One region of the Micromonospora sp. NPDC005237 genome, then DNA from elsewhere that is predicted to be linked to it. Evidence: predicted binding sites of a transcription regulator. Region 1 holds the regulator's gene; the other holds the start of a gene.
The links. Region 1 encodes HrcA, which represses chaperone genes, less so after heat shock. Its sites were predicted from a motif close to GGTTNGCACNCTCNNNNNGAGNGTGCNAACC; they were not measured.
Positions count from the first base shown of each region.

Region 2: a site for HrcA is predicted at 6,675-6,705, ahead of groES (co-chaperone GroES). Genes of this name have one in related genera too.

Region 1 is NZ_JBEXHJ010000003.1:689,314-704,942, reverse strand. It holds gene lepA (translation elongation factor 4) at 1-1,197, shown strand, start outside; gene ABZT87_RS12130 (transglycosylase) at 1,575-1,859, shown strand; gene ABZT87_RS12125 (GlsB/YeaQ/YmgE family stress response membrane protein) at 2,242-2,526, shown strand; gene ABZT87_RS12120 (sugar ABC transporter substrate-binding protein) at 2,751-4,037, shown strand; gene ABZT87_RS12115 (sugar ABC transporter permease) at 4,034-5,020, shown strand; gene ABZT87_RS12110 (carbohydrate ABC transporter permease) at 5,017-5,847, shown strand; gene ABZT87_RS12105 (MOSC domain-containing protein) at 5,939-6,580, shown strand; gene ABZT87_RS12100 (phytanoyl-CoA dioxygenase family protein) at 6,749-7,651, opposite strand; gene ABZT87_RS12095 (hypothetical protein) at 7,872-8,732, opposite strand; gene ABZT87_RS12090 (enoyl-CoA hydratase-related protein) at 8,992-9,801, opposite strand; gene hemW (radical SAM family heme chaperone HemW) at 9,821-11,044, shown strand; gene ABZT87_RS12080 (DUF4870 domain-containing protein) at 11,157-11,795, opposite strand; gene hrcA (heat-inducible transcriptional repressor HrcA) at 12,022-13,044, shown strand; gene dnaJ (molecular chaperone DnaJ) at 13,118-14,263, shown strand; gene ABZT87_RS12065 (16S rRNA (uracil(1498)-N(3))-methyltransferase) at 14,265-14,999, shown strand; gene ABZT87_RS12060 (SDR family oxidoreductase) at 15,183-15,629, opposite strand, start outside.
Region 2 is NZ_JBEXHJ010000011.1:95,670-111,298, reverse strand. It holds gene guaB (IMP dehydrogenase) at 1-414, opposite strand, end outside; gene ABZT87_RS27625 (DUF5319 domain-containing protein) at 601-1,020, shown strand; gene ABZT87_RS27620 (response regulator transcription factor) at 1,058-1,876, opposite strand; gene ABZT87_RS27615 (WhiB family transcriptional regulator) at 2,132-2,515, shown strand; gene ABZT87_RS27610 (molybdopterin-dependent oxidoreductase) at 2,711-4,387, opposite strand; gene groL (chaperonin GroEL) at 4,513-6,153, opposite strand; gene groES (co-chaperone GroES) at 6,224-6,538, opposite strand; gene ABZT87_RS27595 (methyltransferase domain-containing protein) at 6,801-7,997, shown strand; gene ybaK (Cys-tRNA(Pro) deacylase) at 8,008-8,487, shown strand; gene ABZT87_RS27585 (substrate-binding domain-containing protein) at 8,667-9,761, shown strand; gene ABZT87_RS27580 (ATP-binding cassette domain-containing protein) at 9,875-10,693, shown strand; gene ABZT87_RS27575 (ABC transporter permease) at 10,690-11,955, shown strand; gene ABZT87_RS27570 (ROK family protein) at 11,978-13,159, shown strand; gene ABZT87_RS27565 (DUF1707 domain-containing protein) at 13,179-13,487, shown strand; gene ABZT87_RS27560 (DUF4142 domain-containing protein) at 13,656-14,396, shown strand; gene ABZT87_RS27555 (hypothetical protein) at 14,419-14,673, opposite strand; gene tsaD (tRNA (adenosine(37)-N6)-threonylcarbamoyltransferase complex transferase subunit TsaD) at 14,688-15,629, opposite strand, start outside.

The sequences.
Region 1 (15,629 bases):
GTCACGTACGTCCGGGTCATCGACGGCCGGATCAGCGCCCGCGACCGGATCAAGATGATGTCCACCGGGGCGGTGCACGAGCTGCTGGAGATCGGCGTCATCTCACCGGAGATGGTGAAGGCCGAGGCGCTCGGCGTCGGCGAGGTCGGCTACCTGATCACCGGTGTGAAGGACGTCCGGCAGTCCCGGGTCGGTGACACGGTCACCATCAACGCCCGGCCGGCGGCCGAGGCGCTGGGTGGCTACAAGGACCCGAAGCCGATGGTCTACTCCGGCCTCTACCCGATCGACGGGTCCGACTACCCGAACCTGCGTGAGGCCCTGGACAAGCTCAAGCTCAACGACGCCGCCCTGGACTACGAGCCGGAGACCTCCGGCGCGCTCGGGTTCGGCTTCCGCTGCGGCTTCCTCGGCCTGCTCCACCTGGAGATCATCCGAGAGCGGCTGGAGCGCGAGTACAACCTCGACCTGATCTCCACCGCGCCCAACGTGGTGTACCGGGCGATCACCGACGACGGCGCCGAGATCGTCGTCACCAACCCCAGCGAGTACCCCACCGGCAAGATCGCCGAGGTGTACGAGCCGGTGGTGCGGGCCACCGTGCTGACGCCCAACGACTACGTGGGCGCGGTGATGGAGCTCTGCCAGGGCCGGCGCGGCAGCCTGCTCGGAATGGACTACCTCTCCGCCGACCGGGTGGAGCTGCGCTACACCCTGCCCCTCGCCGAGATCATCTACGACTTCTTCGACCAGTTGAAGAGCCGGACCAAGGGCTACGCCTCACTCGACTACGAGCCGTCCGGCGAGCAGGCGTCCGACCTGGTGAAGGTGGACATCCTGCTGCACGGCGAGCCGGTGGACGCGTTCAGCGCCATCGTGCACAAGGACAAGGCGTACAACTACGGCGTCACGATCGCCGCCAAGCTGCGCACCCTCATCCCGCGCCAGCAGTTCGAGGTGCCGATCCAGGCGGCCATCGGCAGCCGGGTCATCGCCCGGGAGACCATCCGCGCGATCCGCAAGGACGTCCTCGCCAAGTGCTACGGCGGTGACATCAGCCGTAAGCGCAAGCTGCTGGAGAAGCAGAAGGAAGGCAAGAAGCGGATGAAGATGGTCGGCCGCGTCGAGGTGCCGCAGGAAGCCTTCATCGCCGCCCTGTCCTCCGACTCCGGCGACAGCAAGGCCCCCAAAAAGTAACCCCCACCCCCACCCCTGGCCCCCGGTCCCGCCTCCCACGCCCCGGTGATCAAGAGGTTTGCGTCAGCCGCAGCCCGGATTCTGACGCAAACCTCTTGATCACCGGGGCCGGGTGGGGGCGCAAGCCCGCCCGGGTGGGTGGGTGGGAGGTGGTTGGGGGAGGAATTTTTGGGGGCGTGGATGGGGTCGTCGCCCTGGGCAACATGTTGCCTGACCTGTGTGGACGCGCTCCCACCTCAATCGACGCAGCCGTTCCGCATCGACGCCGGCAACTTCTCTGCGGTTGAGTCGGTTTGGTTTTTCGGTGGGTCGGGAACTTAGTCGTCACGACAGGAAGCACACATTGTGTGTCAGACATTCTTAGAAGGAGGGCGACCGTGGAGCTCACCGTGTGGGGCATCATCACTGCCATCGTTGTTGGTCTCATCGTCGGGGCGCTCGGCCGCCTGGTTGTTCCGGGCCGGCAGAACATGCCGATGTGGCTGCACCTGCTGATCGGTGTTGGTGCGGCTCTGCTGGGTACGGTGCTGGCGCGGGCGATGGGTATCGCGACCGAGACGGCCGGTATCGACTGGACGGAGCTGCTGGTGCAGGTCGTGGTGGCCGCGATCGCGGTCGCGCTGGTGGCCGGCGTGGGTGGCCGCCGCCGCGTCACCCGATAACACCAGCACACCCGTAACACCGAACCACTTCCGAGGGGCGCCCGGCCGACAGGCCGGGCGCCCCTCGGCGTTCGCCGGGCCGGTGGGTGGGGCCGCTCTCCACTGCGGCGACGTGGCCGGCATTCGGTTCGCCAGACACCGCCACATCGGGGCACTGGAGTCGATCATGCCCGTGCGCAGCCAGCGCACCTCCCGGCCAGGCTCAGTCGATCGCGGTGTCCCGGTCCGCGCCGCCCGGGGGCCCGGTGGAACGTGCCGCTGTTGACCAAATCGTGATCCTCTGAGCCGCGAAGTCGGTTTGGTTTTTCGGTGGGTCGGGAACTTAGTCGTCACGACAGGAAGCACACATTGTGTGTCAGACATTCTTAGAAGGAGGGCGACCGTGGAGCTCACCGTGTGGGGCATCATCACTGCCATCGTTGTTGGTCTCATCGTCGGGGCGCTCGGCCGCCTGGTTGTTCCGGGTCGGCAGAACATGCCGATGTGGCTGCACCTGCTGATCGGTGTTGGTGCGGCTCTGCTGGGTACGGTGCTGGCGCGGGCGATGGGTATCGCGACCGAGACGGCCGGTATCGACTGGACGGAGCTGCTGGTGCAGGTCGTGGTGGCCGCGATCGCGGTCGCGCTGGTGGCCGGCGTGGGTCGCCGCCGCAGCGTCACCCGGTAACAACCTGGCATCACCGCACCACGGAAAAGAGCGCCCGACCACTGGTCGGGCGCTCTTTCGTGGTGAAGTGCCCGGATTCGGCCCGATGCCACGGGCCCGTCGGGTCGGTTCCCTGCGGTACGGTCGCGACGCTTCGGCCTGCCCGCCCACTGTCGTAAAGGATTTCTTCGTACTAAGGTGCGGCGGAGAAGGTAAGTTCCAGGCGGCGCGAGGGGAGAAGTGGCGTGAACAGGTGGAAGCGGCTGGCCCCGGTCACCGCCGTGGTGGCCTCGGCCGCGATGGTGCTGACCGGCTGCGGAGGCTCCGACGACAAGGCGGGCGACGACAGCAAGCTCACGGTCTGGATGATGGGCGAGGGCGGCGACGCGCAGAACAAGTTCCTCGACGGCGTCGAGGCGGAGTTCCGCCAGAAGCACCCCGACACCGATGTGGTCGTGCAGTACATCCCCTGGCTGGAGGCGCCCAAGAAGTTCCAGGCCGCGCTCGCCGGTGGTGAGGGACCGGACATCACCGAGCTGGGCAACACCGAGACCCAGGGCTGGGCCGCGCAGGAGGCGCTCGCCGACGTCAGCGGCCGGATGGGCGGCTGGGCCGACGGCAAGGACCTGCTGCCCGACCTGGTCCGCAACGCGCAGCTCGACGGCAAGCAGTACGGCGTCCCCTGGTACGCGGGCGTGCGGGCGATCTACTACCGCACCGACTGGTTCGCCGAGGCGGGCGTCCAGCCGCCGAAGACCTGGGACGACCTGGTCACGGTGGCCAAGACCGTGCAGGCGAAGAAGCCGGGCACCTACGGCATCGCGCTGCCGGGCAACTCCGAGCTGCCCTTCTACTCCTTCCTCTGGGGCGCTGGCGCGGAGATCGCGACCAACCAGGGCGGCGCCTGGAAGTCCGGCTACACGACGCCGGAGGCGCAGCGGGCCGTCAAGTACTGGACCGACCTCGTGACCGTCCACAAGGTGGCCCCGCCGGCCGCCGCCGGGTGGAACGAGATCGACGCGCGCACCCAGTTCGCCACCGGCAAGGCCGCCATGGCGTTCGCCGGTAGCTGGCAGCAGGCCGCCATCAAGAAGGACAACCCCGAGATCGAAAAGGTCTGGGGTACGTTCCCGATCCCCGGCCCGGACGGCAAGGCCGCGCCCGGCTTCGCGGGCGGTTCGGACGTGGCGATCTGGAAGGACAGCGAGCGCCAGGATCTGGCCTGGGACTACCTGACGGTGCTGCTGAACAAGAAGAACTCGCAGAGCTTCGCGAGCAGCCTCGGCTTCTTCCCGGTCTACCAGGATCTGGTCGCCGGTGACACGTACGCCAACGACAAGGTGATGGCGGCCTTCGCCACCACCATGCAGAACACCAAGCTCACGCCGCTCACCCCGAAGTGGGTGGAGGTCAGCCGGACGAAGACGGTGACCCAGGCGATGAACAGCTCGGTCATGAAGGGTCAGAAGACGGTCGAGAAGGCCACCGCCGACGCGGCCGCCGAGATGGAAGGCATCTTGAACAGCAAGTGAGCTCACTGACCAAGAGCGCCGAGACGTCCGCCGCGCGGGAGACCCCCGCGCGGCGGCGTCGCCCGGTGGACCGCCTGCCGTACCTGCTTCTCCTGCCCGCGCTCGTCATCATCGGGGTGCTGCTGCTCTGGCCGCTCGGCCAGGTGGTGGCGATGTCCTTCTACCGGCTCAACAGCGTCCGGCAGTTGCGCGGCGACCGGGAGTGGCCGTGGGTGGGGCTCGGCAACTACACCGACATCCTCTCCGACCCGTTCTTCCTGACGGTGCTGCGCAACACGGTGCTGTTCGCCGCGGCGAACGTGCTGCTCACGATGGTGCTCGGCACCCTGGTCGGGCTGCTGCTCAACCGGCTCGGCCGCAAGATGGCCACCTTCGTCGCCAGTTGCGTGATGCTCGCCTGGGCCACCCCGGCGCTCACCGGCACGATCGTCTGGAAGTGGATCTTCGACGACACCAGCGGCCTGGTCACCTGGCTGTTCAACGCGCTGCCGGACGGGTTCTCCCACGCCCTGTTCGGCCGCAGCGACTGGACCGGCTACGGCTGGTTCAACTCGCCGCTGCTCTTCTTCGCCATCCTCACCCTGGTGGTCGTGTGGCACTCGTTCCCGTTCATCGCGGTGAGCGTGCTCGCCGGCCTGAAGAGCGTGCCGAGTGAGTTGCACGAGGCGGCCCGGGTGGACGGTGCCAGCCCGTGGCGGGTCTTCTGGAAGATCACGTTCCCGCTGCTGCGCCCGGTCTTCGGGATCCTGATCGTGCTCTCCACCATCTGGGACTTCAAGGTCTTCACCCAGCAGTTCGTCCTGGCCGGCGGCACCCAGGACCGGCCGACGTTCATGCTCTCCATCTACTCGTACGCCGAAGCCTTCTCTCCGCCACCGAAGTACGGCCTCGGCGCGGCCATCGCGGTGATCCTCACGCTGATCCTGCTCGTGGTGACCGGCTTCTACGTACGGATGGTGCTCAGGCAGGAGGACGAGTCGTGAAGAAGGTGGCCCTCAACGCCGCCGGGCTGCTGGTCGCGCTCTTCGCGGCGTTCCCGGTCTACTGGATGATCTCGACCTCGTTGAAGCCGAGCAGCGAGATCTTCTCGTCCACCCCGCAGCCGGTGCCGGCCCACCCGACGCTGGCGCACTACCGGGAGATCCTGACCGGCAACCTGATCCCCGGCGTCAGTTTTCTGGACTTCTTCCTCAACAGCGCGATCGTCGCCGTCTCCACGGTGGTGCTCAGCGGCCTGGTCGCCCTGCTCGCCGCGACGGCGGTGGCCCGGTTCCGCTTCAAGCTGCGGACCAGCTTCCTGATCATGCTGCTCGTGGTGCAGATGATCCCGCTGGAGGCGTTGGTCATCCCGCTGTTCCTGATGATCCAGCGGCTCGGGCTCTACAACACCCTGCCCAGCCTGATCCTCACGTACCTCGGCTTCTCGCTGCCGTTCGCGGTCTGGATGCTGCGCGGTTTCGTCGCCGCAGTGCCCAAGGAGCTGGAGGAGGCGGCGGCCATCGACGGCGCGAGTCGGGCCCAGACGTTCCGTCGGGTGCTGTTCCCGCTCGTCGCGCCCGGCCTGGTCGCCACCAGCATCTTCTCCTTCATCACCGCGTGGAACGAGCTGATCTTCGCGTTGACGTTCATCAACGACCAGGGTCGCTACACGCTGCCGGTGGCGATGACGTTCTTCTTCGGCCGCGACGACACCAACTGGGGGCCGGTCATGGCCGCCTCCACCCTGTTCACCCTGCCGGTCATCATCTTCTTCCTGCTGGTGCAGCGGCGGATGGTCTCCGGCCTGGTGGCCGGCGCCGTCAAGGGCTGACCGGTCGGACCCGACCCCCGGCGGTCAGTCGGGGGGGTTGACGCAGCGTCAAGGTCAAGCCCGTACCGCGGATTCACCTAGGCTGTCCGTCATGACGGGCAGGGTGGCAGCGGTGAACCTCGGCATCGTGACCGAGGCGGCGTGGGCGGGCGACGCGAGCGGTCGTAGCGGCATCGACAAGCGACCGGTCGACGGGCCCGTGGCGGTGCTCACCGGTGGCCTGGCCGGTGACTTCATCGGCGAGCGGGCCGTGCACGGCGGGCCGGACAAGGCCGTCTACGCGTACGCCGAGGAGGACGCCGCGTGGTGGTCGGCCGAGATCGGCCGGTCGGTCCGCTCGGGCGGCTTCGGGGAGAACCTGACCACCTACGCCGTCGACGTGACCGGCGCGGTCATCGGCGAACAGTGGGCGGTGGGCACAGCGGTGCTCCAGGTGACGATGCCGCGTACTCCCTGCACGACGTTCGCGGGCTTCTGGGGTGTGCCCGACCTGATCCGGCGCTTCACCGTGCGGGCCTCCCCGGGGGCGTACCTGCGGGTGCTGCGCGAGGGCAAGGTGGGTGCCGGCGACCCGGTCGAGGTGGTGGAGCGGCCCGCGCACGGGGTGACCATCGGCGAGGTGTTCCGGGCGACCAGCCTGGAGCCGGAGCTGCTGCCCCGCCTGCTCGACGCGGACGACCTGCCGGAGCCGATCCGGGAGAAGGCCCGCCGCCGCCTGGCCTCGCGCGGCTGACCGCGCCGCCGCGAGGAACGCACGGCTGAGCGCGGTGCCGAGACGACACGCCAGCGTTGGGTAGCCGGCCGTCACGCTACCGACAGCGCGGCACCGGGTGGCCCGGAAGCGGATACGAGAACGGCCCCCCGCCGACGGTGGCGGGGGGCCGTTCGCAGACGCAGGTGATCAGCGCAGCCAGGGAATGTTGCGGTCGAGCAGGCCGCGCTCCTTGAGCTCCTTGCGCAGCGGGATCTCGTCGTCGACGTACCCGTCCCAGTTGATGCCCCAGTAGTTGGCGGTGTGGGTGCCCTCACCGATCAGCTGGCGCTGCACGGGGGTGCGGTTGCGGTACCACTCGCCGTTCAGGTCCGGGTGCAGCTCGTCGAGCGGCCGGATCCAGCGGTAGGTGTAGCCGACGAAGAGCATCTTGCGGGTGATGGTCGACAGGTTCGTCGAGCGGGAGTGCCACTGCCGACGGTCGAAGATGAACGCGTCGCCCGGGTTCGCGGTGATCTCCACCGTGCCCTCCGGGTCCGGGTTGTGCACGCTGAGGTCCTTGGGCCGGTCCAGCGAGTTCCACAGGTGGCTGCCCGGGATGACCTTGGTGGCGCCACGGCCGGTCTGCGACAGGTCGGACAGCACGTACGCGACCTTCAGCGAGAACATCGGCCGGGGCAGGTTCGGGTCCATCGTCTCCGGGTCGGAGTTCTGCCGGTACCCGTCCTGGTGCCAGCCCCAGTACGGCTTCTCCGGCTCGGCGGCCGGCGGGGTGACGTCCAGGTGGTTGTGGTGGGTGTAGATGTTCCAGCCGGCCAGCCCCCACATGTACGGGAAGGCGATCGGGTGGGTGAGCAGCTCGCCGAAGAGCTCGTCACGCTCCAGGAAGCCCAGCAGGTGCAGCGTGCCGTCCTTCTTGGTGTTGCCCTTGGCCTGCTCCTCCGCGTAGACGCGGTCGACAGCCGCCTCCAGCGCCGCCCGGTGGTCCTCCGTCAGGACGTTGCGCAGCAGGAGGAAGCCCTGCTCGTGGAACTCCTTGCGGTCAGTGTCGCTGATCGGTTCGTAGCCGGTCCGGTCGCCGTAATCGAACACCGCGTCGTACCCCTCCCCATGAGGTGAAACCATTTCTGGCACAGGCCGCCGATCGTAACGCGACTGTCCAGACATCGGGGAGGGCGTGCGGCGCGGGCGGACCCGGACCAGACCATGTGCAGCGGTACTGCTGCGGACAGTGAGATTTCTGTGGTCAATTGGGCATCATGTGGTGCGGTGCCCGATTGTGCGGTGACTGCCGGTTAAGAGATCCGGGTCGTCAGCCCTCGGCGAAGACCTCGGCCACCACCTGACCCGCGGGGCCCTGCTCGCCGGTGACCCGGCCCCAGGTGCCGTTGCGGGCGGTCCACTCCAGGTCGCCGAAGCGGACCCGCTTCACCCCGTGGTCCTGGGCGTGCGAGACCAGCCAGTGCGCGTACCGCCAACCGTCGCGCTGGTCGTCCGCCGTCACCGCCAGCCCGGTCTGGCTGGCCGGGCCGGCGCTCGACACGCCCCAGTCCAGCACCAGGTTGCGGGTCAGTTGGGCGGTCGCCGCCGCGCCGTGCATCACCGGGGTACGCCCCACCGTGCAGGCCACCGCGCCGGTGACGTCGCCGAGCAGGGCCTTGCTGAGCACCTCGGAGTCGTCGGCCCACTTCTCGTACGCCTCGGGGAACGCCGAGCGCTGCACCCGCTGGGCGGCATCGGTGACCCGCATCTTCTCCCAGCCGCGCACCTTCTTCAGCGCCGCGTAGAACCTGTTCGCCGCGTAGCGGGAGTCGCGGATCTGCGCCGACGTGCCCCAGCCCTGACTCGGGCGCTGCTGGAACAGGCCGACCGAGTCCCGGTCGCCGTCGGCGAGGTTGCGCAGCCCCGACTCCTGGTAGGCGGTGGCCAGCGCGATCACCACGGCCCGCTCCGGCATTCCGCGCTGGGCGCCGATCGCCGCGATGGTCGCCGCGTTGGCCATCTGCTCGACGTCCAGCGCGACCCGGCCGTCGGCCTGGACCGTGCAGGTGCGTCCCGCCCGCGGCAGTCGCAGTTGATCCCCGACCTGCCGGACGACGAGCCAGATCGCGATCACAGCGACGAGGATGAGCACCACTCCACCCGCCACGGCTGCCCGAGTTCGCACCCACACCCCCTGATCGACAGTTCGACAAGCGTACGTCCCCGGTGGCGTCGTCCGGGTCGTCCGACCGGTTCGGGGTCCGCGCTGCCGCCGCGTACCGATCGGGACGTTCCCGCTCCGGCGCCGAACTCACCTGCCGCGCCGACCGGGCTCCGGGTTGTCTGCCACGTCACCCGACCTGGACGCCGGGAAGCGATTGACCGGTCAAGGACTTGACCGATTGACACGTCCCGGCCCTACCCGGCACGTTCAGCGGCGCGTCCCGCCCCTACCCGGCATGATCAGCGGAACCACCGTCCAGAGCGGCCACCCATCGACTTAATCTCTTCTCCCGGAAGGCCAGGACCCCCTCGCGCCCCTCGTCGGAGAGGAAGTAACCGGTCGAGAGGGCGGACAGCCGCGCCAGGTCAGCCCGCAGCTCGGTGGTGCCCGGTCGGCGCAGCAGCTCCTTCGCGCCGGCCAGCGCGCCGGGCGCGCCGCGCACCAGCGAGTCGCAGTAGCGCCGTACCGCGTCGTCCAGCCCGTCCGCCGGCACGGCGGCCGTGACCAGGCCGATCTCGGCCGCCCGTCGGCCGTCGAAGGTGTCGCCGGTCAGGTACAGCTCGGCGGCGGCACGCGGGTGCAGGCGGGGCAGCACGGTTGCCGAGATCACCGCCGGGATCACCCCGATCCGCACCTCGGTGAAGGCGAACGTCGCCTCGTCGGCGCAGACCGCCAGGTCGGCGGCCGCGATCAGGCCCAGCCCGCCGGCCCGAGCCGGCCCGGCGACCCGCGCGAGCACCGGCTTCGGGCAGTCCCAGAGCGCCGCCAGCACGTCCCCCAGCATCCCGGCCGGCACCGTGCCGCTGGCGTACGCCGCAGCGGTCTCCTTCAGGTCCGCGCCCGCGCAGAAGACCGGGCCCGTGTGGTCCAGCACGATCACCCGGACCGCGTCGTCGGCCACCGCGTCGGCCAGTCCGGCCAGCAACTGGGTCATCAGGGCGGTGGAGAGCGCATTGCGGTTGTGTGGGCTGTCCAGGGTGAGGGTGGTCACCCCACGGGCCGTGGCGACCCGCACGAGGACGTCGGGAGAGGTCATGCCGGGCACACTAGTGGCCATGCCCGGCGTCCTTCCAGATGGTGAGACCGTCCCCGTCGACGGATCGCTGCCCGCCACCGCCACCTCGGCGGTCGGCGCGCGCGGCTTCGGCGTGTACGTCCACGTGCCGTTCTGCGCCAGTCGCTGCGGCTACTGCGACTTCAACACCTACACGGCCGCCGAGCTGGGCGGGGGCGCCAGCCGCGAGGCGTACGCCGACACCGTGCTGGCCGAGCTGTCGCTCGCCGCCCGGGTGCTCGGCGACAGCCCGCCGCCCCGGGTCGACACGGTCTTCGTCGGCGGCGGCACCCCGACCCTGCTCCCCGCCGACGACCTGGCCCGCATCCTCGACGGCATCGACCGCACCTGGGGGCTCGCCGCCGACGTCGAGGTGACCACCGAGGCCAACCCGGAGTCGGTGACCCCGGAGTCGTTGCGGCGGCTGCGGGCAGCCGGCTACACCCGGATCTCGCTGGGCATGCAGTCCGCCTCCCCGGGGGTGCTGGCGATCCTGGACCGCAAACACAGCGCCGGTCGGGCCACCGCCGCCGCCCTGGAGGCACGCGACGCCGGGTTCGAGCACGTCAACCTGGACCTGATCTACGGCACGCCGGGGGAGCGGGCCGAGGACTTCGCCGCAACCCTGGAGCAGGTCGTCGCCGCCGGGGTCGATCACGTCAGCGCGTACGCCCTCATCGTCGAGGACGGCACCCGGCTCGCCGCCCGGATGCGGCGCGGCGAGCTGGCGTACCCCAGCGACGACGTCGCCGCGGACCGCTACCTGGCCGCGGAGGCCGCCCTCGACGCGGCCGGCCTGTCCTGGTACGAGGTGTCCAACTGGGCGCGCACCGACGCGGCCCGGTGCCGGCACAACCTGCTCTACTGGACCGGCGCGGACTGGTGGGGGCTCGGCCCGGGGGCGCACAGCCACGTCGGCGGGGTGCGCTGGTGGAACGTCAAGCACCCCACGACGTACGCCCAGCGGCTGGCCTCCGGCGCGTCACCCGGCCTGGCCCGCGAGGTGCTCACCGTCGACGAGGCCCACATGGAGGACGTGATGCTCCGGCTGCGGCTCGCCAGCGGGCTGCCGCTGGCGGTGCTCGACGCGGCCGGCCGGGCCGGCGCCGAGCGGGCCCTCGCCGACGGCCTGCTGGCCGCCGGGGACTACGCCGTCGGCCGAGCGGTGCTCACGCTGCGCGGCCGGCTGCTCGCCGACGCGGTCGTCCGCGACCTGCTGCCCTGACCCGGACGCGCCGCCCGGCCGGCAGGTGCGACCGACCGTCGCCGGTCAGCCCGCGCCCCGGCCGGCGGTGCGGGCGGTGCGCCGGACCGGCCGGGGGAGCGGCCGGCCCGGATCACTTGACGAGGTTGGCCGAGAGGGGGTAGCGGTAGAGGCTGCCCTCGTTGGCCTTGATGCCGGCGAGGATGCCGAACACGGCACCGAGGATGATGGCCGCCCCGACGCCGATGAAGCCGATCAGGATGCACGAGAGCACCCAGCCGACCAGGCCGACGATCGACCAGATGAGCTGGAAGTTGAGCGCGGCGACGGCGTGCGCCCGGACCGTCGGGGACTGGTTGCCCCGGGCCAGCATCGCCACCAGCGGGGCGACCCAGCCGAGCACGCCCCCACTGATGATCATGCCGGCCGCGCCGCCGAAGTGCGCGACCAGCGCCCAGGTCTTGTCCTCGTTGTTGGCGTAGCCGCCGCCGGGGCCGCCGAAGGCGCCGCCGGTCGGATAGCCGCCAGTCGGGCCGCCCGGGGGGTAACCGCCCGGCGGGGGGTAACCACCTGGCGGAGGGTAGCCGCCCGACGGCGGTTGGTCACCGGTGGGCGGCGGATAGCCACCGGCCGGGGGATAGCCGGCCGGGCCGGGTGCCCCGGACAGTGGTGCGGTGGGCGGCTCGGCCGCGGAGGGCGAGCCCGGGAGAGTCGGCTCCGGCGGGTAACTGCCGGGGTCTCCCGCGCCGGGAGGGCGAGGTGGTTCAGTCATGACTGTCACGGTAGGTGTCGGCGGCAACGTCGCACCAGAGCGATACCGCCCGGCCGCGCGGGCCGATCGGCCCGCGCAAGGTGGCGCGGGCCGCACCCACGGCCTGTCGTTGATCATCGCGTCGGCGGGGGTGCCGACGTAGACTGGCACTCGTTACAGTCGAGTGCCAGGACGGCCGTCGGCCCCGGGTGGGCCGCCGGCCGACGTGCGACAGGAGGTGCGGAGGATGGGTCTGGACGACCGCAAGCTCGCCGTGCTCCGCGCCATCGTCGAGGACTACGTCTCCACCCAGGAGCCGGTCGGCAGCAAGGCGCTGGTCGAGCGCCACCAGCTCGGGGTCTCCCCGGCGACGGTCCGCAACGACATGGCCGTGCTGGAGGAGGAGGGCTACATCCGGCAGCCGCACACCAGTGCCGGCCGGGTGCCCACCGACCGCGGCTACCGCCTCTTCGTCGACCGGCTGTCCCGGGTCAAGCCGCTCAGTCCGGCCGAACGTCGGGCCATCGAGCGCTTCCTCGTCGGCGCGGTCGATCTCGACGACGTGGTGCACCGCACCGTACGCCTGCTCGCCCAGCTCACCCGGCAGGTGGCCGTCGTGCAGTACCCGAGCCTGGCCCGCTCCTCGGTGCGGCACCTGGAGCTGGTGCCGATCTCCACCACCCGGCTGATGCTCGTCATGATCGCCGACACCGGGCGGGTCGAGCAGCGGCTGGTGGAGCTGCCCGGCCCGGTCCCCGCCGACGACGTCACCGACCTGCGCCGGCTCGTCAACGAGAAGCTCGCCGGCGCCCGGCTGTCCGAGACCCCGCCGCTGGTGCAGGCGCTGGTCGAGGAGGCGCCGGCCGAGCTGCGTCCGGCGATGACCACCCTCTCCACCGTCCTGCTGGAGACGCTTGTCGAGCGGCACGAGGAACGCATCGCCCTGGCCGGCACCGCCAACCTCACCCGGGGCGGCCTACTCGACTTCCAGGGCTCGCTGCGACCCATCCTGGAGGCGCTGGAGGAGGAGGTCGTGCTGCTCAAGCTCATCGGCGAGACCGAGCCCAGCACGACCCGGGTCCTGATCGGCGACGAGAACGAGTTCGACAACCTGCGCGCCGCCTCGGTGGTCAGCACCGGGTACGGCCCGGGGGCCACCATCGTGGGCGGCCTCGGCGTGTTGGGGCCCACCCGCATGGACTACCCCGGCACCATCGCCACGGTGCGCGCCGTGGCACGCTACGTGGGCGAGCTGCTGGCCCAGAACTGACCAGTCAGGGCCGACGGCCGGCTGCGGCCGCCGGTCGGCGTAACGCGAGACGAACATGAGGACACGGAACGCAGTGGCCAGGGACTACTACGGCATCCTCGGTGTCAGCCGGGAAGCCTCCGATGACGAGATCAAGCGCGCCTACCGCAAGCTGGCACGCCAGTTCCACCCGGACGTCAATCCGGACCCGGAGGCCCAGGAGAAGTTCAAGGACATCAACGCCGCGTACGAGGTCCTCTCGGACGACCGCAAGCGGCAGATCGTCGACCTGGGTGGCGACCCGCTCGCCCCGGGAGGCGGCGGCGCGGGCGGCCCGGGTGGTCCGGGCGGAGCCGGCCCGTTCGTCGGCTTCCAGGACATCATGGACGCGTTCTTCGGCGGCGCGGCAGGTGGCGCCCGTGGCCCACGGCCGCGGACCAGGCCGGGCGCCGACGCGATCCTGCGGCTCGAACTCGACCTGCACGAGACGGCGTTCGGCGTCGAGGCCCCGATCACCGTCGACACCGCGGTGCTCTGCACCACCTGCTCGGGCGCCGGCACGGCAGCCGGCACCCACCTGGCCACCTGCGAGGCGTGCGGCGGTCGGGGCGAGGTGCAGTCGGTGCAGCGCACCTTCCTCGGCCAGGTGGTCTCCGCCCGGCCGTGCACCGTCTGCCAGGGCTACGGCACGACCATCCCGCACCCCTGCCCCACCTGTGCCGGCGACGGCCGGGTGCGCACCCGCCGTTCGCTCACCGTCAAGATCCCGGCCGGTGTCGAGGACGGCATGCGGATCCGGCTGGCCCAGCAGGGCGAGGTCGGCCCGGGCGGCGGCACCGCCGGTGACCTCTACGTGGAGATCCACGAGAGGCCGCACGACGTCTACTCCCGCAAGGGCGACGACCTGCACTGCCGGGTCACCGTGCCGATGACCGCCGCCGCGCTGGGCACCCGGCTCACCATCAAGACGCTGGACAGCGAGGAGACCGTCGACGTCAAGGCCGGCACCCAGCCGGCCAGCACGCTGCGGCTGCGCGCCCGGGGTGTGCCGCACCTGCGCGGCACCGGCCGGGGCGACCTCTACGTGCACCTCGACGTCCGGACGCCCACCAAGCTCGACCCCGACCAGGAGAAGATGCTGCGCGACTTCGCCAAGACCCGGGGTGAGGAGGTCGCCGAGCTGACCAAGCAGGGCGGCTTCTTCTCCCGGATGCGCGACGCGTTCAACGGCCACGCCTGACGTGTCCGCGCCGCTCTTCCTGGTCGACGCGCTGCCCACCGGCGACGCGCTGACCCTCGACGGGCCCGAGGGGCACCACGCCGCCACCGTGCAGCGGCTGCGCGTCGGCGAGGAGCTGCTGCTCGCCGACGGGCGGGGCGGCACGGCCGCCGCCGTGGTCACCGCCGTCGGCCGGGGCAGCCTGGAGGTCGCCGTCACCTCCCGGGGGTACGCGGACGCGCCCGTACCCCGGATCGTCACCGTGCAGGGCATCGCCAAGGGTGACCGGGGCGAGCTGGCCGTGCAGGCGATGACCGAGGTCGGGGTGGACGAGATCGTGCCCTGGGCGGCGTCGCGCTCGGTGGCCCAGTGGCGCGGCGACCGGGGCGTACGGGCCCGCGAGAAGTGGGTCGCCACCGCCCGCGAGGCGGCGAAGCAGGCCCGCCGGCCCTGGCTGCCGGTGGTGGCCGGCGCGCCGGACGAGTCCACCGCGACGGTCGCCCGCCGCATCGCCGGCGCCGCCGCCGGGTTCGTCCTGCACGAGGAGGCCGAGGAGCGGCTCACCACCGCCGACCTGCCCTCCATCGGCGAGATCGTCCTGGTCGTCGGCCCCGAGGGCGGCATCGCCCCGGCCGAGTTGACCGCCTTCCGCGAGGCCGGCGGCCGGCCGGTACGCCTCGGGCCGGAGGTGCTGCGGACCTCCACGGCCGGCGTGGCCGCGCTCAGCGTGCTCGCCACCCGCCTCGGCCGCTGGTAGTCCCACCGCTAGCTGTGGTGACTCGTGCCCCGACCCAGGCATCCCACCTTGTCGGCGTCCTTTGCTCTGCTTCAACTGACGCAACAGTTTCGGCCGTTGAGTGTTGCGGTGGTTGAAGCAGAGCAAAGGACGTGATGAGCAGGCGGGAGGCCCTGGCCGGTGGCGGCGCGGGCTGGCGGGTGGTCAGGTGCGCAGGTAGGAGGCGCCGTTGAGGTCGACGATCGTGCCGGAGGCCCACTCGGCCTCGGGGGACGCCAGCCAGTGCACCGCGGCGGCGATCTCCTCCGGCCGGGCCACCCGGTCGAACGGGCTCTGCGCCCGGATCGCCGCGCCCTCCGCACCGCTCAGGTACTCGGTGACCATGTCGGTCGCCACGAAGCCCGGCGCGACGGTGGCCACCGTGATGCCGTACGGCGCGAGGGCCACGGCGAGGGACTGGCCCAGCGCGTTGAGCCCCGCCTTGCTGGCCCCGTACGCCGGCTGGTGCGGCTCGCCGCGGAACGCGCCCCGGGACGACACGTTGACGATCCGGCCGCCACGCTCGCGCAGGTGCTGGGCGGCGCACCAGATGACGTTGCCGGCCCCGGTCAGGTTGGTCTCCAGCACCTGCCGCCAGCGCCGCTGCCACTG
Region 2 (15,629 bases), on a different contig from region 1:
GTCGACCTCGCGCAGGGTGTCGTCCGGGCTGGCGGTCACCGGGTTGGTGATCATGCCGGACTCGGAGCGCTTGACCAGGTCGACCTGAAGCGCCTGGTCCTCCACGGAGAGGTTGCGGTGCAGCACGCCGATGCCACCCTGGCGGGCCATGGCGATCGCCATGCGCGCCTCGGTGACCGTGTCCATGGCGCTGGAGAGCAGCGGAACGGTCAGTTCGATGCCGCGGGTGAGCTTCGTCCGGGTGTTGACCCGGCTGGGGACGACGTCCGACTCGCCCGGCTGGAGCAGCACGTCATCGAAGGTGAGCCCGAGCGGAACGACCCGGGCCGAGCCGGCGGGCAGCTCGGGCAGGTGGCCGCCCAGATCGGCGTGCTCGACGCCGGCCGGAAGATCGGTGCTGGGCGAATTTTCCACGATTGCTCTCCTGAGCTGCTCGGATGGGCTTCAGCGAGGTGGCGCGGGCGGGCACCGGAACACGCCACGGTGCCGGCACGTCGTCCTATCGTACCCAGTGACCTGGGCGACCTCCGTCGGCGGCGGCCGCGTGGGCGCGGTGCCGGGGGGCGGACGTTCGCGCCGCGTTGGGTCTACGGTGAGGGGGTGCACGACGAGCCCATCGACCCGTTCAACGGCGACCCGGCCGACCCGACCGCAGGCCTGGACGACCCGGGCGACGACGCGACGCCGGATCCGCTGACCGACGTCGAGCGGCAGGATGTGCTGGAGGACCTCGCCGACCTGGAGATCTACCAGGCCCTGCTGGCGCCAATCGGGGTGCGCGGGCTGGTCATCGAATGCGAGGACTGCCGGGAACCGCACTACTTCGACTGGGACCTGCTGCGGGGCAACCTGCGGCACCTGCTCAACTCGGGGCGGCCCCGGGTGCACGAGCCGGCGTACGACCCGGACCCGGACCACTACGTGACCTGGGACTACGCCCGTGGGTACGCCGACGGGGTGCACGACACCCTGACCGAGGGCACCGAGGACGAACCGGGCACCGCCACCACCGGCGAGTGACCACTGGCTGACCCCGCCGGGGGCGGGGCCGCGTGGGTCAGGAGACCAGGCCGGCACGAAAGCCGGCGGCGACCGCGTGGGCGCGGTCCCGGGCGCCGAGCTTGCGGAACAGCCGTCGCGCATGGGTCTTGACGGTGTCCTCGGACACGAACAGTTCCCGGCCGATCTCCGCGTTGCTCTTGCCCTCGGCCATGCCCAGCAGCACCTGGAGTTCCCGTTCGGTGAGCCCGATCGACGCCCGGTTGGGGCGGGCGCTCGGGGCGGGCCGGGTCGGGTCGGTCTGGCCGGCTGCCGACCCGTCGGTCGCCGACTCGACCTCGTCGTCACCCCGCTGCACCGGCACCGACGGCATGCCCGGCGACCCGTCGCCGGGCGCGGCCGTCCAGCCGGGTTCGGCGGAGCCGCGTACCGATGGCGCGGAGCGGCCCGACCCACCGACCGCCGCGGTGTCCCGGGCCGGGTCGGTGACCCGCTGCCGGGAGGCTCGGCCGGGTGCGGTGAGCAGCAGCAGGGCCTTGGCGACCGCGCTGGTCAGGTCGTGGTCGGCGTTCTGGATGAGACCCCGGGCGCCGGCGCTGATGGTGGCGGCGGCGGCCTCGGACTCCTCGGCGCCGAGCAGCAGGACCGCGGCCTGCGGCGCGCGGGCCAGCACCCGGCGGACGAAACCCGCGCTGTCCGGCCGGGTGAGAGCCGTGTCGGCCAGGACCACGTCGGCCGGGCGCTCGGCGAGTCGCAGCATCACCTCGGGATCGGAGACGGCGGTACGGACGATCGCGGACAACCCCAGCCGCGCGGCAGCAGAAGTGAGGTGCTGAGCCGCGAGCGGTGTCCGAACGCACACAAGAACGGTACGCACTGTGGTGGTCTCCTCTCCGCACACGAGCAGACCATGACGGCGTCGGCTGGGGAGGGGGTTCCCGGCAATCATCTGAACTTTTCCGACAGATAGGGCAAAAGCCGCGAGTTGCTAGACGTTTTGGATCACACACGTGTGAGCCGGCGGCAGCCCGGGTACCGGGAGGTCCAGGCCGGGAACGGTGCGCCTGCGCGGCCCGCCGCCCGGAAGCCGGCCACAAGAGTCTCGCGGTGCCGCGCGGGAGGAGGGGTGCTGATGTCGAACGTACGTAGACTGCCCGGACCCATCGTCGATCTCTGGGACTGGCAGCGGCTCGGTGCCTGCCGGGGCCGGGACAGCGCCCAGTTCTTCCACCCGGACGGGGAGCGGGGCTCCTCCCGGCTGCGCAGGGAGTCCGCCGCCAAGTCGGTCTGCCGGGCCTGCCCGGTCCGCGCCGAGTGCGCCGCGCACGCCCTGTCGGTCCGCGAGCCGTACGGCGTCTGGGGCGGCTTCAGCGAGTCGGAGCGGCTGCGCCTGCTCGCCGTCGGCTGGGAGGACCTGGCCGACCGCCGGCAGATCCGGGTCGACGTCGCCCGCCTGGAGGCGCGACTGGGCCGCCCGCACAAGTCGACGGTCCCGGCCCAGCGCAACGTCGCCTGACCCGGCACCCACCCCGAACACCGCGAACCGCGCCCCCGCCCAGCGGGAGCGCGGTTCCGCGCGCCTGCCCCACCCCACCCCACCCCCACCCACCCCTGCCCCCGTCGATCATGAAGTTATTGCCCCGACACGCCGTCGATCGAGGCAATAACTTCATGATCACCAGGGGTCAGGCGGGTGGGGGTGGGGTGGGGGTTAGTGGACGTTGACTGGGACGGTGTGCCAGCCGGTGGCGCCGTCCGGGGCGACGCTCTGCGTGCGCTCGGTCTGGGTCTCGCCTGTCGCGTCCGTTGCCCGGACCTGGAGCCGGTGCTCGCCCGGCGTGGCGTCCCAGCGCCAGGACCACTGCACCCAGGTGTCCACCGACACCGTCGGGGCGAGCTGCGCCTCCTGCCAGGGGCCGTCGTCGACGCGTACCTCGACCCGGCGAATGCCCCGGTGCTGCGCCCAGGCCACACCGGCCACCGTCACCGGACCGGCGGTCAACCGGTTGCGCCGTCGCGGCGCGTCGATGCGCGACTGGGTCTTGATCGGGCCCTGGGCGGACCAACCACGCGGCACCCAGTACGCGTCGAAGTCGGCGAACCGGGTCAGCTCCAGCTCGGTCACCCACTTGCAGGCCGACACGTAGCCGTAGAGGCCCGGCACCACCATCCGGACCGGGAACCCGTGCTCGACCGGCAGCGGCTCGCCGTTCATGCCGATCGCCAGCAGCGCGTCGCGTCCGTCGCGGAGCGCGGCGGTGGGGGTGCCACAGGTCCAACCGTCGACCGAGCGGCCGACGACCTGGTCGGCGTCCTCCTCCGGCTGCACCTCGTCCAGCAGCTCCCGCAGGGGTACGCCCAGCCAGCGGGCGTTGCCGATCAGGTCCCCACCGACCTCGTTCGAGACGCAGGCCAGCGTGACGTACCGCTCGACCAACGGCCGGGCCAGCAGATCGGCGTAGCTGTAGGTGCGCTCGATGCCCACCCGGCCATGGATGCGCAGCCGCCAGGTCTCCGGGTCCACCTGCGGCACCACCAGGGCGGTGTCGATCCGGTAGAACCCGAGATTCGGGGTGACGTACGGCGCGAGCTGGGCCAGCGACAGGTCCGCGCCCGCCGGCACGGCCGGTGCGGGGGCGACCGGCGCGGGCAGCCGGATCGCGTCCCGGGCGGCGGACACGCCGCGCCGCCCGGCCAGCCAGCGCCCGCCGAGACCGGCCACGGCGGCCGTGCCGAGTAGCACGCCGGTGCCGGTCAGGAACCGCCGGCGCGACTCCGGATCGACAGTCGCGGCCGGCGCGGCCGGGGTCACCGGCGCCGGCGGGGCGGCGGGGGTCACCGGGACCGGCAGGCCCTCCGTCGGCCCGGCGGGCGACACCGGCCATTCACCACGACCGGCAGCCGGCGGGGTTGCCGGGCGGGAGGTGGCGGGTGGGGTCCAGGGCCAGGGGTCCAGCTCGAACGGGCCGGCGATGAACAGCCAGAGCACCAGGGCGCCGAGCCCGCCACCGACCAGCGACGGCAGCGCGTCGAAGACGTCCGCGCCGGGGCGGGTCAGCGCGGCGGCCACACCGACGACGCCGAACGCCGCGATGCCGGCCAGGCCCAGGGCCAGCCGGCGGACCGCCACCATTCCGAGCAGCGCGGCGAAGGCGCCCAGCAGCAGGGCCGTTCCGATCAGCAGGGCGATCTTGTCGGCGGTGCCGAAGACGTCGATGGCGAACTGCTTGAGCGGCTCGGGGACGGCGTCGACGACCACCCCGCCCACCGCGACCAGTGGCGCCGACCGGGGGCCCGTCAGCACCGCCACCGGCTCCGCGATCCCGATCGCGACGGCGGCGGCGGTCACTCCGGCCAGCGCGGCGTACCGCCGCGACGTGGTGCTCATCGGCCCAGTGTGCGCGATCAATCCGCCGGGTCGCCAACCATGTCAGCGCTTGGTAATGATCGCGGAGACGAACCGGGGCACACCGCCGTACGACGGTGTGCCCCGGGGCGGGTGTCGCTACCGGGTCAGAAGCCCGGGCCGTGCTGGTGACCGTGGCCGTGGCCGTGCCCACCGGCGGCGGCCGGCTCGGCCTGCTCCGGCTTCTCCACCACGAGGCTCTCGGTGGTGAGCAGCAGACCGGCGATCGAGGCGGCGTTGGTGACCGCGTTGCGGGTCACCTTCACCGGGTCGATGATGCCGGCCTTGACCAGGTCGCCGTACTCGCCGGTGGCGGCGTCGAGGCCGTGGCCCCACTGCATGTCGGCGACCTTCTGCGTCACGACGTAGCCGTCGTGGCCGGCGTTCTGCGCGATCCAGCGCAGCGGCTCGACCAGCGCCTTGCGCACGATCGAGACGCCGACCTTCTCCTCGCCGGTGAAGCCCAGGTCGTCGTCGAGCACGGGAAGGATCTGCACCAGGGCGGCGCCGCCGCCGGGCACGGTGCCCTCCTCGACCGCGGCCTTGGTCGCCGCGATGGCGTCCTCGATGCGGTGCTTGCGCTCCTTCATCTCGACCTCGGTCGCCGCACCCACCTTGATCACGGCGATGCCGCCAGAGAGCTTCGCCAGCCGCTCGGCCAGCTTCTCCCGGTCCCAGTCGGAGTCGGAGGCCTCGATCTCCTTGCGGATCTGGGAGACCCGGTCGTCGACGTCAGCCTTCTGGCCGCCGCCGTCGACGATCGTGGTGTTCTCCTTGTCGACCACGACGCGCCGGGCGCTGCCGAGCACCTCCAGGCCGACCTGGTCGAGCTTGTAGCCCAGCTCCGGAGCGACCAGCTCGGCGCCGGTGGAGATCGCGATGTCCTGGAGCATGGCCTTGCGCCGGTCGCCGAAGCCCGGGGCCTTGACCGCGCAGACCTTGAGGGTCTTGCGCAGCGAGTTGACCACCAGGGTGGAGAGCGCCTGACCGTCCACGTCCTCGGCGATGATCAGCAGCGGCTTGCTGTTCTGCAGGACCTTCTCCAGCAGCGGCAGCAGCTCCTCGATCGCCGAGATCTTCTGGGTGGTGACCAGGATGTACGCGTCCTCCAGGACGGACTCCTGACCCTCCAGGTCGGTGACGAAGTTCGGCGAGATGAAGCCCTTGTCGAACTGGAGACCCTCGGTCACGTCCAGCTCGGTGGTGAGCATCGAGCCCTCCTCGACGGTGATGACACCGTCGCGGCCGACCCGCTCCATCGCCTCGGCGATCAGCTCGCCGATGGTGGCGTCCTGCGCCGAGATCGTCGCCACGTTCGCGATCGACTTCTTGTCAGCGACCTCAACGGCGCGGCCGAGCAGCGCCTCGGAGATCTTGGTGGCCGCCGCGTCGATGCCCCGCTTGAGGCCGGCCGGGTTGGTCCCGGCGGTCACGTTGCGCAGGCCCTCACGGACCATCGCCTGCGCCAGCACGGTCGCGGTGGTGGTCCCGTCGCCGGCGACGTCGTTGGTCTTGGTCGCCACCTCCTTGACCAGCTGCGCGCCGAGGTTCTCGTAGGGGTTGGTGAGCTCGATCTCCTTGGCGATGGTCACACCATCGTTGGTGATCGTCGGCGCACCGAATTTCTTGTCCAGGACGACGTTGCGCCCGCGCGGGCCGAGGGTGACCTTGACCGCGTCTGCGAGGGCGTTGACACCGTGCTCCAGCAGGTGCCGGGCGTCGTCCGAGAAGCTCAGGATCTTCGCCATGTATGTCCCTTCGAAGCGAAGCTGCCCCGGCCCGGCGAGCCGGACCGGGGCAGCGACACTGATCGGTTGCTTACTTCTCGATGACCGCGAGGACGTCGCGGGCGGAGAGCACCAGGTACTCCTCGCCGGCGTACTTGACCTCGGTGCCGCCGTACTTCGAGTAGAGGACGGTGTCGCCGACCTGCACGTCAACCGGAACCCGGTTGCCGTTGTCGTCGACGCGCCCCGGGCCCACAGCGAGGACGGTGCCCTCCTGCGGCTTCTCCTTGGCGGTGTCGGGGATCACGATGCCCGACGCCGTGGTGGTCTCAGCCTCGTTCGCCTGGACCACGATGCGGTCCTCGAGCGGCTTGATCGCAACCTTGGTCGCGGTAGTCACGGGCATACCCTCCTGGGGTACTACTGGTTTCGTTGCCGGCCAGCGGGGCTGACCAGCGTCAATCTGCCTCATGCCACCGGGCGGGGCCGTCGTCGCGGGTGCCGGTCCGCCTGGCGTGCGCACCCGGGTCGCGAGACCCGGAAGCTGGCACCCTCAGGGTGAGAGTGCTAATCGCAGGTTATTCCGTGGCTAGCACTCCGTCAAGGAGAGTGCCAGCGCGTCGCGCCCCGCCAGCCGGTATTTCCGCCTCGGCCGGGAGAATGGTGGGGTGGATCTCGATCAGCTGGCGGCGCTGCGTACCCCCGAGGGGTCGGCCGCGCTCTCGGCGGCGGCCGAGCTGGCCGGCGGTGATCCACTGACGGCGGCGTCGGCGCTGCGGGCCGGCGGGGTGCCGCCCGCGCTGGCCGCGGCGGCGCTCACCCAGGCCGAGCTGCGCCACCGGGCGGTCGGCAAGTTCGGCCCGGCCGCCGCCGGGATGTTCCTCACCCGCGCCGGGCTGGAGCAGGCCACCCGCCGGGTCGTCGCCGACCGCCGCGCCGAGCGGCTGCGCGCGGCCGGCGTGCGCACGCTGGCCGACCTCGGCTGCGGCCTCGGCGCCGACGCGCTCGCCGCCGCCCGCGCCGGCATCCGGGTGTACGGGGTGGAGGCCGACCCGGTGACCGCCGCGATGGCCGCCGCCAACGCCGCCGCCGCGGGGTTGGCCGAGTTGTTCACCGTCGAGTGCGGCGATGCCACCGCGTTCGACGTCTCCCGGGTCGACGGGGTCTTCTGTGACCCGGCCCGACGTACGAGCGGCACCGGTCGGCGGATCTTCGACCCGCGCGCCTACTCGCCACCGTGGGACTTCGTCACCGGGCTCGCGGAACGGGTGCCGCGCACGGTGGTGAAGGTGGCGCCGGGCCTGGACCACGCGCTCATCCCGGCCGACGCGGAGGCGGAGTGGGTAGGCGTGGACGGCGACCTGGTCGAGGCCGCGCTCTGGTGTGGCGACCTGGCCCAGGTGCCCCGCCGCGCCACGCTCTACCGGCAGGTGGGCGCCGAGACGCACCGTTTCCAGCTCACCGGCTCGGGCGCCACCGAGGCGCCGGTCGGGCCACCGCGCCGCTACCTGTACGACCCGGATCCGGCCGTGGTCCGCGCGCACCTCGTCGCCGAACTGGCCGACCAGCTGGACGCCACGCTGGGTGACCCGAGCATCGCCTACCTCTACGCCGACCGGCCGACGCCCACCCCGTACGCCCGGTGCCTGGAGATCACCGACGTGCTGCCGTTCTCGCTCAAGCGCCTGCGGGCACTGCTGCGGGAACGGCGGGTGGGCCGGGTGGAGATCCTCAAGCGGGGCTCCGCGCTCACCCCGGAGCAGTTGCGGCGGGATCTGCGGCTGGCCGGCGACCAGGCGGCGAGCCTGGTGCTCACCCGGATCGCCGGTGCCCCGACCGTGTTGGTCGGCCACCCGGTCCACTAGCGTCGTCGTTGTGGCGGGACAGGGCACTCCGGCGACGGCACTACTGGTCAAGCGTGGGATCGCGTATCGCACCCATCCGTACCGGGTCTCCCCGGACGCGCCGAACTACGGCGCGCTGGTCGCCGAGGCGCTCGGTGTGGCACCCGAGCGGGTGTTCAAGTCGCTGGTGACCGAGGTCGACGGCGCCCTGACCGTGGCGGTCGTCCCGGTCACCGGCGAGCTGGACCTCAAGGCGCTCGCGGCGGCGGTCGGCGGCAAGCGGGCGACGATGGCCGACCGGGCGGTCGCCGAGCGGGCCACCGGCTACGTGCGCGGCGGGATCAGCCCGCTCGGGCAGCGCCGGCGCCTGCCCACAGTGCTGGACGAATCCGCGCTGGATCTGCCGACGATCTACGTCTCGGCTGGTCGGCGCGGTCTGCAACTCGAACTGGCCGCAGCGGATCTGGTGGCGCTGACCGACGCCCGCGCCGCGCCGTTGCAGACCCACTGACGACAGTCGTTACGTCGACTCCCGCATGGCATACGCGGGGAGTAACAGTCGCGTTGCTGAATTGTTATCGCTTCCAACAAACTTGGCACCTGCGCGGTCTTGTGGGACCAGTGTGACGCGAAATACGTTGCCGGACACAACAAAACAACACCTCCCCCACCTCCGAAAGGACCCTGCACATGCGTAAGGGGATCCTCACCATCGCCGCCGTGGGCCTGCTCGCGACCGGCGGTTTGACCGCCTGCGGCGACGACTCCGGCTCCGACAAGGCCAGCTCCGCCAAGACCCCCAAGATCGGCGTCATCCTCCCGGACAGCAAGTCCTCCGTCCGCTGGGAGACCGCGGACCGTCGGTTCCTGGAGGAGGCGTTCAAGGCCGCCGGCGTCCAGTCCGACATCCAGAACGCCCAGAACGACAAGACCGCCTTCCAGACCATCGCCGACCAGATGATCACCGGCGGCGTCACCGTTCTGATGATCGTCAACCTGGACTCCGGCACCGGCAAGGCCGTGCTCGACAAGGCCAAGTCGCAGGGCGTCGCCACCATCGACTACGACCGGCTCACCCTGGGCGGCTCCGCCCAGTACTACGTCAGCTTCGACAACGAGACCGTCGGCAAGCTCCAGGGCGAGGGCCTGTCCAAGTGCCTGACTGAGAAGAACGCCAAGAACCCCGTCGTGGCGTACCTGAACGGCTCCCCCACCGACAACAACGCCACCCTGTTCAAGGCCGGCTACGACTCGGTGCTGAAGCCGAAGTTCGACTCCAAGGAGTACGTCAAGGGCCCCGAGGACGCCGTGCCGGCCTGGGACAACGCGCAGGCCACGACGATCTTCGAGCAGCAGCTCACCAAGGCCAACGGCAAGATCGACGGCGTGCTGGCCGCCAACGACGGTCTCGGCAACGCGGCCATCTCGATCCTGAGGAAGAACAAGCTCAACGGCAAGGTGCCGGTGACCGGCCAGGACGCCAGCACCGAGGGCCTGCAGAACATCCTCGCCGGTGACCAGTGCATGACCGTCTACAAGGCCGTCCGCGAAGAGGCGAAGGCCGCCTCCGACCTGGCCATCGCGCTCGCCAAGGGCGAGAAGAAGGACACCGGCCAGACGGTGAAGGACCCGGAGGGTGGCCGTGACGTCCCCTCGGTGCTGCTCACGCCGAAGGCCATCTACAAGGACAACGTCAAGGACGTCATCGCCGACGGCTACGTGACCAAGGAAGAGGTCTGCACCGCGGCGTACGCCAAGGCCTGCGCCGACGCCGGCATCAGCTGACCGACGCCGCAGTACCCGCCGGGACGACCATCGCCGCCCGGCACGGGAGCATCCTCCCGTGCCGGGCGGCGCCCGCCGGACGGGCCCCGACCCTCCCTTAAGAAGGAGACCCCGTGTCCGCGACCCCCCTGCTGGAACTTCGCGGGATCGACAAGAGCTTCGGTCCCGTCCAGGTGCTCCGCGACGTCGCCCTGACCGTCCACCCGGGCGAAGTGACCGCACTGGTCGGCGACAACGGCGCCGGCAAGTCGACCCTGGTGAAGTGCATCAGCGGCATCTACCCCACCGACGCCGGCGAGGTCCTGTTCAACGGCGAACAGGTGCACATCGGCAGTCCCCGCGACGCCGCCGCCCTCGGCATCGAGGTCGTGTACCAGGACCTCGCGCTCTGCGACAACCTGGACATCGTGCAGAACATGTTCCTCGGCCGGGAGAAGCACAGGGGCATCGTCCTGGACGAGCCGAGCATGGAACAGCTCGCCGCCGAGACCCTGGCGGGGCTCTCCATCCGTACCGTCACCTCGCTCCGCCAGCACGTGTCCAGCCTCTCCGGCGGTCAGCGCCAGACCGTGGCCATCGCCAAAGCGGTGCTGTGGAACAGCAAGCTCGTCATCCTGGACGAGCCGACCGCGGCGCTCGGTGTGGCACAGACCGCCCAGGTCCTGGAACTGGTCCGCCGCCTCGCCGACAACGGCCTGGCCGTGGTGCTCATCTCGCACAACATGAACGACGTCTTCGCCGTCTCCGACCGGATCGCCGCGCTGTACCTCGGCCAGATGGTCGCCCAGGTGAAGACCACCGACATCACCCACGCCCAGGTGGTTGAGCTGATCACCGCCGGGCGCTCGGGAGGCCTCGGCCTCGCCACGGACCCGGGCAGCAACGGCGACGGCCCGGAGCCGGCCGACTCGATCTCAGGAGGCGTCCGATGACCACCACCGCCGCCGTGCGGAAGGACGGCCCCGCAGCCGTCACACCGCCGCCGACCGTCGGGAGCCACGTCCGCAACTACCTCAGCCGGGTACGCGGAGGCGACGTCGGCGCGTTACCGGCGGTGCTCGGCCTGGTCGTGCTCTGCACCGTCTTCGCGATCATGCGGCCGTCGTCGTTCCTGTCGGCGGGCAACTTCGCCAACCTCTTCACCCAGGGCGCGGCGGTCACGCTGATCGCGATGGGTCTGGTCTTCGTACTGCTGCTCGGCGAGATCGACCTCTCTGCCGGCTTCGCCAGCGGCGTCTGCGCGGCCGTGCTGGCCAATGTGGTCACCGTGCTCGGGTACCCCTGGTGGGTCGCCGTGCTGGCCGCGGTCGCCACCGGTGTGCTCATCGGCACCAGCCTCGGCCTGCTCGTCGCGAAGATCGGCATTCCGTCCTTCGTGGTCACCCTCGCCGGCTTCCTCGCCTTCCAGGGCATCGTGCTGCTGCTCGTGAAGGAGGGCACCAACATCTCGGTCCGCGACGAGGTGCTGGTCGCCATCGCCAACCGCAACCTCGCCCCCGCGCTGGGCTGGGCGCTGACCGCCCTCGCGGTCGTCGGCTACGCGGCGGTGCAGTTGCTGCGACACCGCAACCGCGTGGCCCGTGGCCTGATCACCGACCCGCTCGCGGTGGTGGCGCTCCGGATCGGCGTGCTCGCCGTCATCCTCGGCACGGCGGTGTACGTCCTCAACCTGGAGCGCAGCCGCAACGTGCTGATCGTCTCGCTCAAGGGTGTGCCGATCGTGGTGCCGGTCATCGCGGTGCTGCTGATCATCTGGACGTTCGTACTCCAACGGACCAGCTACGGCCGGCACATCTACGCCGTCGGCGGCAACCGGGAAGCGGCCCGCCGGGCCGGCATCGAGGTCGACCGGATCCGGATCTCGGTCTTCGTCATCTGCTCGTCCATGGCCGCCATCGGTGGCATCGTCGCCGCCAGCCGGGCCAACTCGGTCGACCCGAACACGGGGGGCAGTAACGTACTGCTCTACGCGGTCGGCGCGGCGGTGATCGGCGGCACCAGCCTCTTCGGCGGCAAGGGTCGCGTCCTCGACGCCGTCCTGGGAGGCGCGGTGGTCGCGGTCATCGAAAACGGAATGGGCCTGATGGGGTACAGCGCGGGAGTCAAGTACGTGGTCACCGGTGTCGTGCTGCTGCTCGCGGCCAGTGTCGACGCCCTCTCCCGCCGCCGCGCGGCAGCCACCGGCACCCGCTGACCGCGCGGGAGGTAGCACCAGCATGCGCCCGGCACCCAGCCAGGAGGAGGTCCGGCGGCAGAATCTCGGGGCCCTGCTGCGGCACGTGCACGTCCACGGGGCGACCACCCGCGCCGAACTCACCACCACCCTGGGGCTGAACCGGAGCACCATCGGCGCGCTCACCGCCGACCTGGCCGGCGTCGGACTGGTCAGCGAGGGAACACCGAAGGAGACCGGCCGGGCCGGACGGCCGTCACTGGTCGTCCGGCCCGAGTCGGCCCGGGTGTACGCGTACGCGTACTCCGTCGAGGTGGACCGGCTGCGCGCCGCCCGGGTCGGCCTGGGCGGCGCGGTGCTGGACCGCCGGGAGCTGGACCGACCGCGCGGGCTGCTGGCCGCCGAGGCCGCGCCGCTGCTCGCCGGTGCGGTCAAGGAGATGCAGCAGGCGGTGCCCGCCGACGCGATCTGCGTCGGCACCGGCGTCGCGGTCTGCGGGATGGTCCGCCGCGAGGACGGCCTGGTCCGGCTCGGCCCCACCACGGGCTGGGTGGACGAGCCGATCGGCGCCGCGCTCGGCGCCGAACTGGGCCTCGACGTGCCGGTCACGGTCGGCAACGTGGCCGACGTGGCGGCGTTCGCCGAGCACGCCCGGGGGGTCGCGGCCGGCTGCGACAACGTCATCTACCTGTACGGCGACGTCGGCGTCGGCGCCGGCATCATCGCCGGCGGGCGTCGACTCACCGGACACGGCGGGTACGGCGGCGAGGTCGGCCACATGAAGGTGGTCCGTGACGGCATGCCCTGCGAGTGCGGCGCCCGGGGTTGCTGGGAGACCGAGATCGGCGAGCACGGCCTGCTCCGCGCGGCCGGACGATCCGACGCCCGGGGCCGCGACGCGCTGCTGGCCGTCTTCGACGCCGCCGACCGGGGAGACGCCCGCGCCCAGACGGCGGTCCGCAAGGCCGGTGACTGGCTGGGCTTCGGGGTGGCCAACCTGGTGAACGTCTTCAACCCCGAGATGGTCATCTTCGGCGGCACCATGCGGGACCTCTACCTCGCCGCGGCGGCCCAGATCCGCAGTCGACTCAACTCCAACGCCCTCGGCGCCTGCCTGGAACACGTCCGGTTGCGCACCCCCAAACTGGGCGAGGACGCGCCCCTGATCGGCGCCGCCGAACTGGCCTTCGAACGGCTCCTCGCCGACCCCCTCGACGTGGGCTGACCCGCGTACCCTGTCCGGCGTGGATGTCGAGCTGCGCGCCTCCGACGACGACCGCCACCGGGTGGTCGCCGAGCTGCACCGGCACACCACCGAGGGCCGGCTCACGCTGGACGAGTTCTCCGAGCGGGCCGGCGCGGTCTGGGCCTCCCGTACCCTCGGTGACCTGGCCGCGCTGACCCGCGACCTGCCGGCCCTGCCCGACCCCGCCGCCGCGACGGCCGGCGGCGGTGACCCGATCGGGCACGGCCGCAGGGAACTGCTGGTGCTCTTCGCCGTCGCCGCGCTCACGCTGCTGCTGCTCGGCGGCTTCCTCGCCGTCACCCGCTGATCCGCGTCGCGCCGAGGGCTTCGGCTCGTCCGCCGCACGCATTTCCACCGGGCGCGCGGATGAACTGATCGGGCGATCAGTCCGTACCAGTGGGCGGACGGGCGGCCGGCAGGGTGCGGCTGCCCGGTCCAGACGCGTTTCGGTCCGGACCGAGGAGGCACCACAGACATGGCACCGCTCAGATCCGCCCGTCGTCGGCCGGGCAACCGGATGCACCGCGCGGCGATGTTGCTCATCGCGATCGTCGCGGGGGTCGGTGTCCTGCCCGGAGTGGCCATCGCCGCCCCCTCCGGCGGGCAGCAGCTCAACGCCGCCGACATGACACTGCTCAACGGTGTGCGGTTGGCCGGGCTGTGGGAGATGCCCGCCGGTCAGATGGCCGCCGAAAAGGGACAGTCGGCGAAGGTACGGGAGATCGGCGCGGCCATCGCCGGCGAGCACCAGAAGCTCGACCAGCTCGTCGTGGACGCCGCCAACAAGCTCGGCGCGTCCATCCCCACCGAGCCGACCGCCGAGCAGAAGGGTTGGCTGTCGGAGATGCAGAACGCCTCCGGCGCCCGGTTCGACCAGATCTTCGTGACCCGGCTCCGCGTGGCCCACGGCAAGATCTTCCCGGTGATCGGCGCGGTGCGTGCCAGCACCCGCGACGCGACAGTTCGTAAGCTCTGCGAGGACGCCAACGCCTTCGTGCAGCACCACATGCAGATGCTGGAGTCCACCGGACTGGTCCGGTGGCCCGAACTGCCGCCGGCCGCGCTGCCCGCCCCCGGCAAGGACGGCCTGCTCGCCGCCGCCGGAGCGAACGCCGGCCCACAGGTCGGAGTCAGCAGCACAGTCGTCTGGCTGGTCTTCCTCGCCGCGCTCGGCACCGGCGGGATCGCCACCTACCGGATGCTGCGCCGCAGCTGACCACCCGTGGAGGTGGCCCCCGTCAGCGGTCCACCTGGGTGAAATCCCAGGAGTGCGGGGCGCGGGCCACCAGCAGGGCGGGTGGATCGGGCAGCGGACGCGGGCTGCTGCGCCACTTGGAGATGACCACGACACGGTGGTCGGTGGAGGAGAAGACCTCGCTGGACACGTGCAGAGGGTCGTGCTCCAACTCGGGCAGGGCGGTGTCGCACACCCAGGTGATCAGGTCGGCGACGCCGTACGCCTCGGCGCGCGCCTCCCACATCCGCACGATCATCTCCGGTGCCCCCGTCACACGCTGACCGTTGTCAACGGCAGCGCCGAGTCGGCCGGCAGGTCCAGCCGGCTCGGCGCGACCCCGGCGGCGACCAGGTGCGATCCGAGCGCGGCCACCATCGCCCCGTTGTCGGTGCACAGCTTCGGCCGGGGCACCCGCACCCGGATGCCGTACTTCTCGGCCCGCTGCTCGGCCAGCGCCCGCAGCCGGGAGTTCGCCGCCACTCCGCCGCCGATCACCAGCGTCTCGATCCCCTGCGCCCGGCAGGCGGCGAGCGCCTTGCTGGTCAGGACGTCGCAGACCGCCTCCTGAAAGGACGCGGCGACGTCGGCCACCGGCACCGGCTCGCCGGCGCGCTGCCGCGCCTCGACCCAGCGGGCCACCGCCGTCTTCAGCCCGGAGAACGAGAAGTCGTACCGGTGGGCGGCGAGATCCTTGGCGGCGGTGAGGCCACGCGGGAACGCGATCGAGGCGGCGTCACCGGCGCGGGCCTCCCGGTCGATGGGCGGGCCGCCCGGGAACGGCAACCCCAGCAGTCGGGCGACCTTGTCGAACGCCTCACCGGCCGCGTCGTCGATGGTGGCGCCGAGCGGGGTGACGCCCCGGGCCAGGTCATCGACCAGCAGCAGGGACGAGTGCCCGCCGGAGACCAGCAGCGCGATCGCGGGTTCCGGGAGCGGGCCGTGCTCAAGCGTGTCCACCGCGACGTGCGCGGCAAGGTGGTTGACGCCGTACACCGGCTTCTCGGCCGCCAGCGCGTACCCCTTGGCGGCGGCGACGCCGACGAGCAGCGCGCCGGCCAGCCCGGGCCCGGAGGTGACCGCGATGGCGTCGATGTCGGCCAGGGTGACACCGGCCTCGGTCAGCGCCCGCTGCATGGTCGGCACGATGGCTTCCAGGTGGGCCCGGCTGGCCACCTCGGGCACCACGCCGCCGAAGCGGGCGTGCTCCTCGAC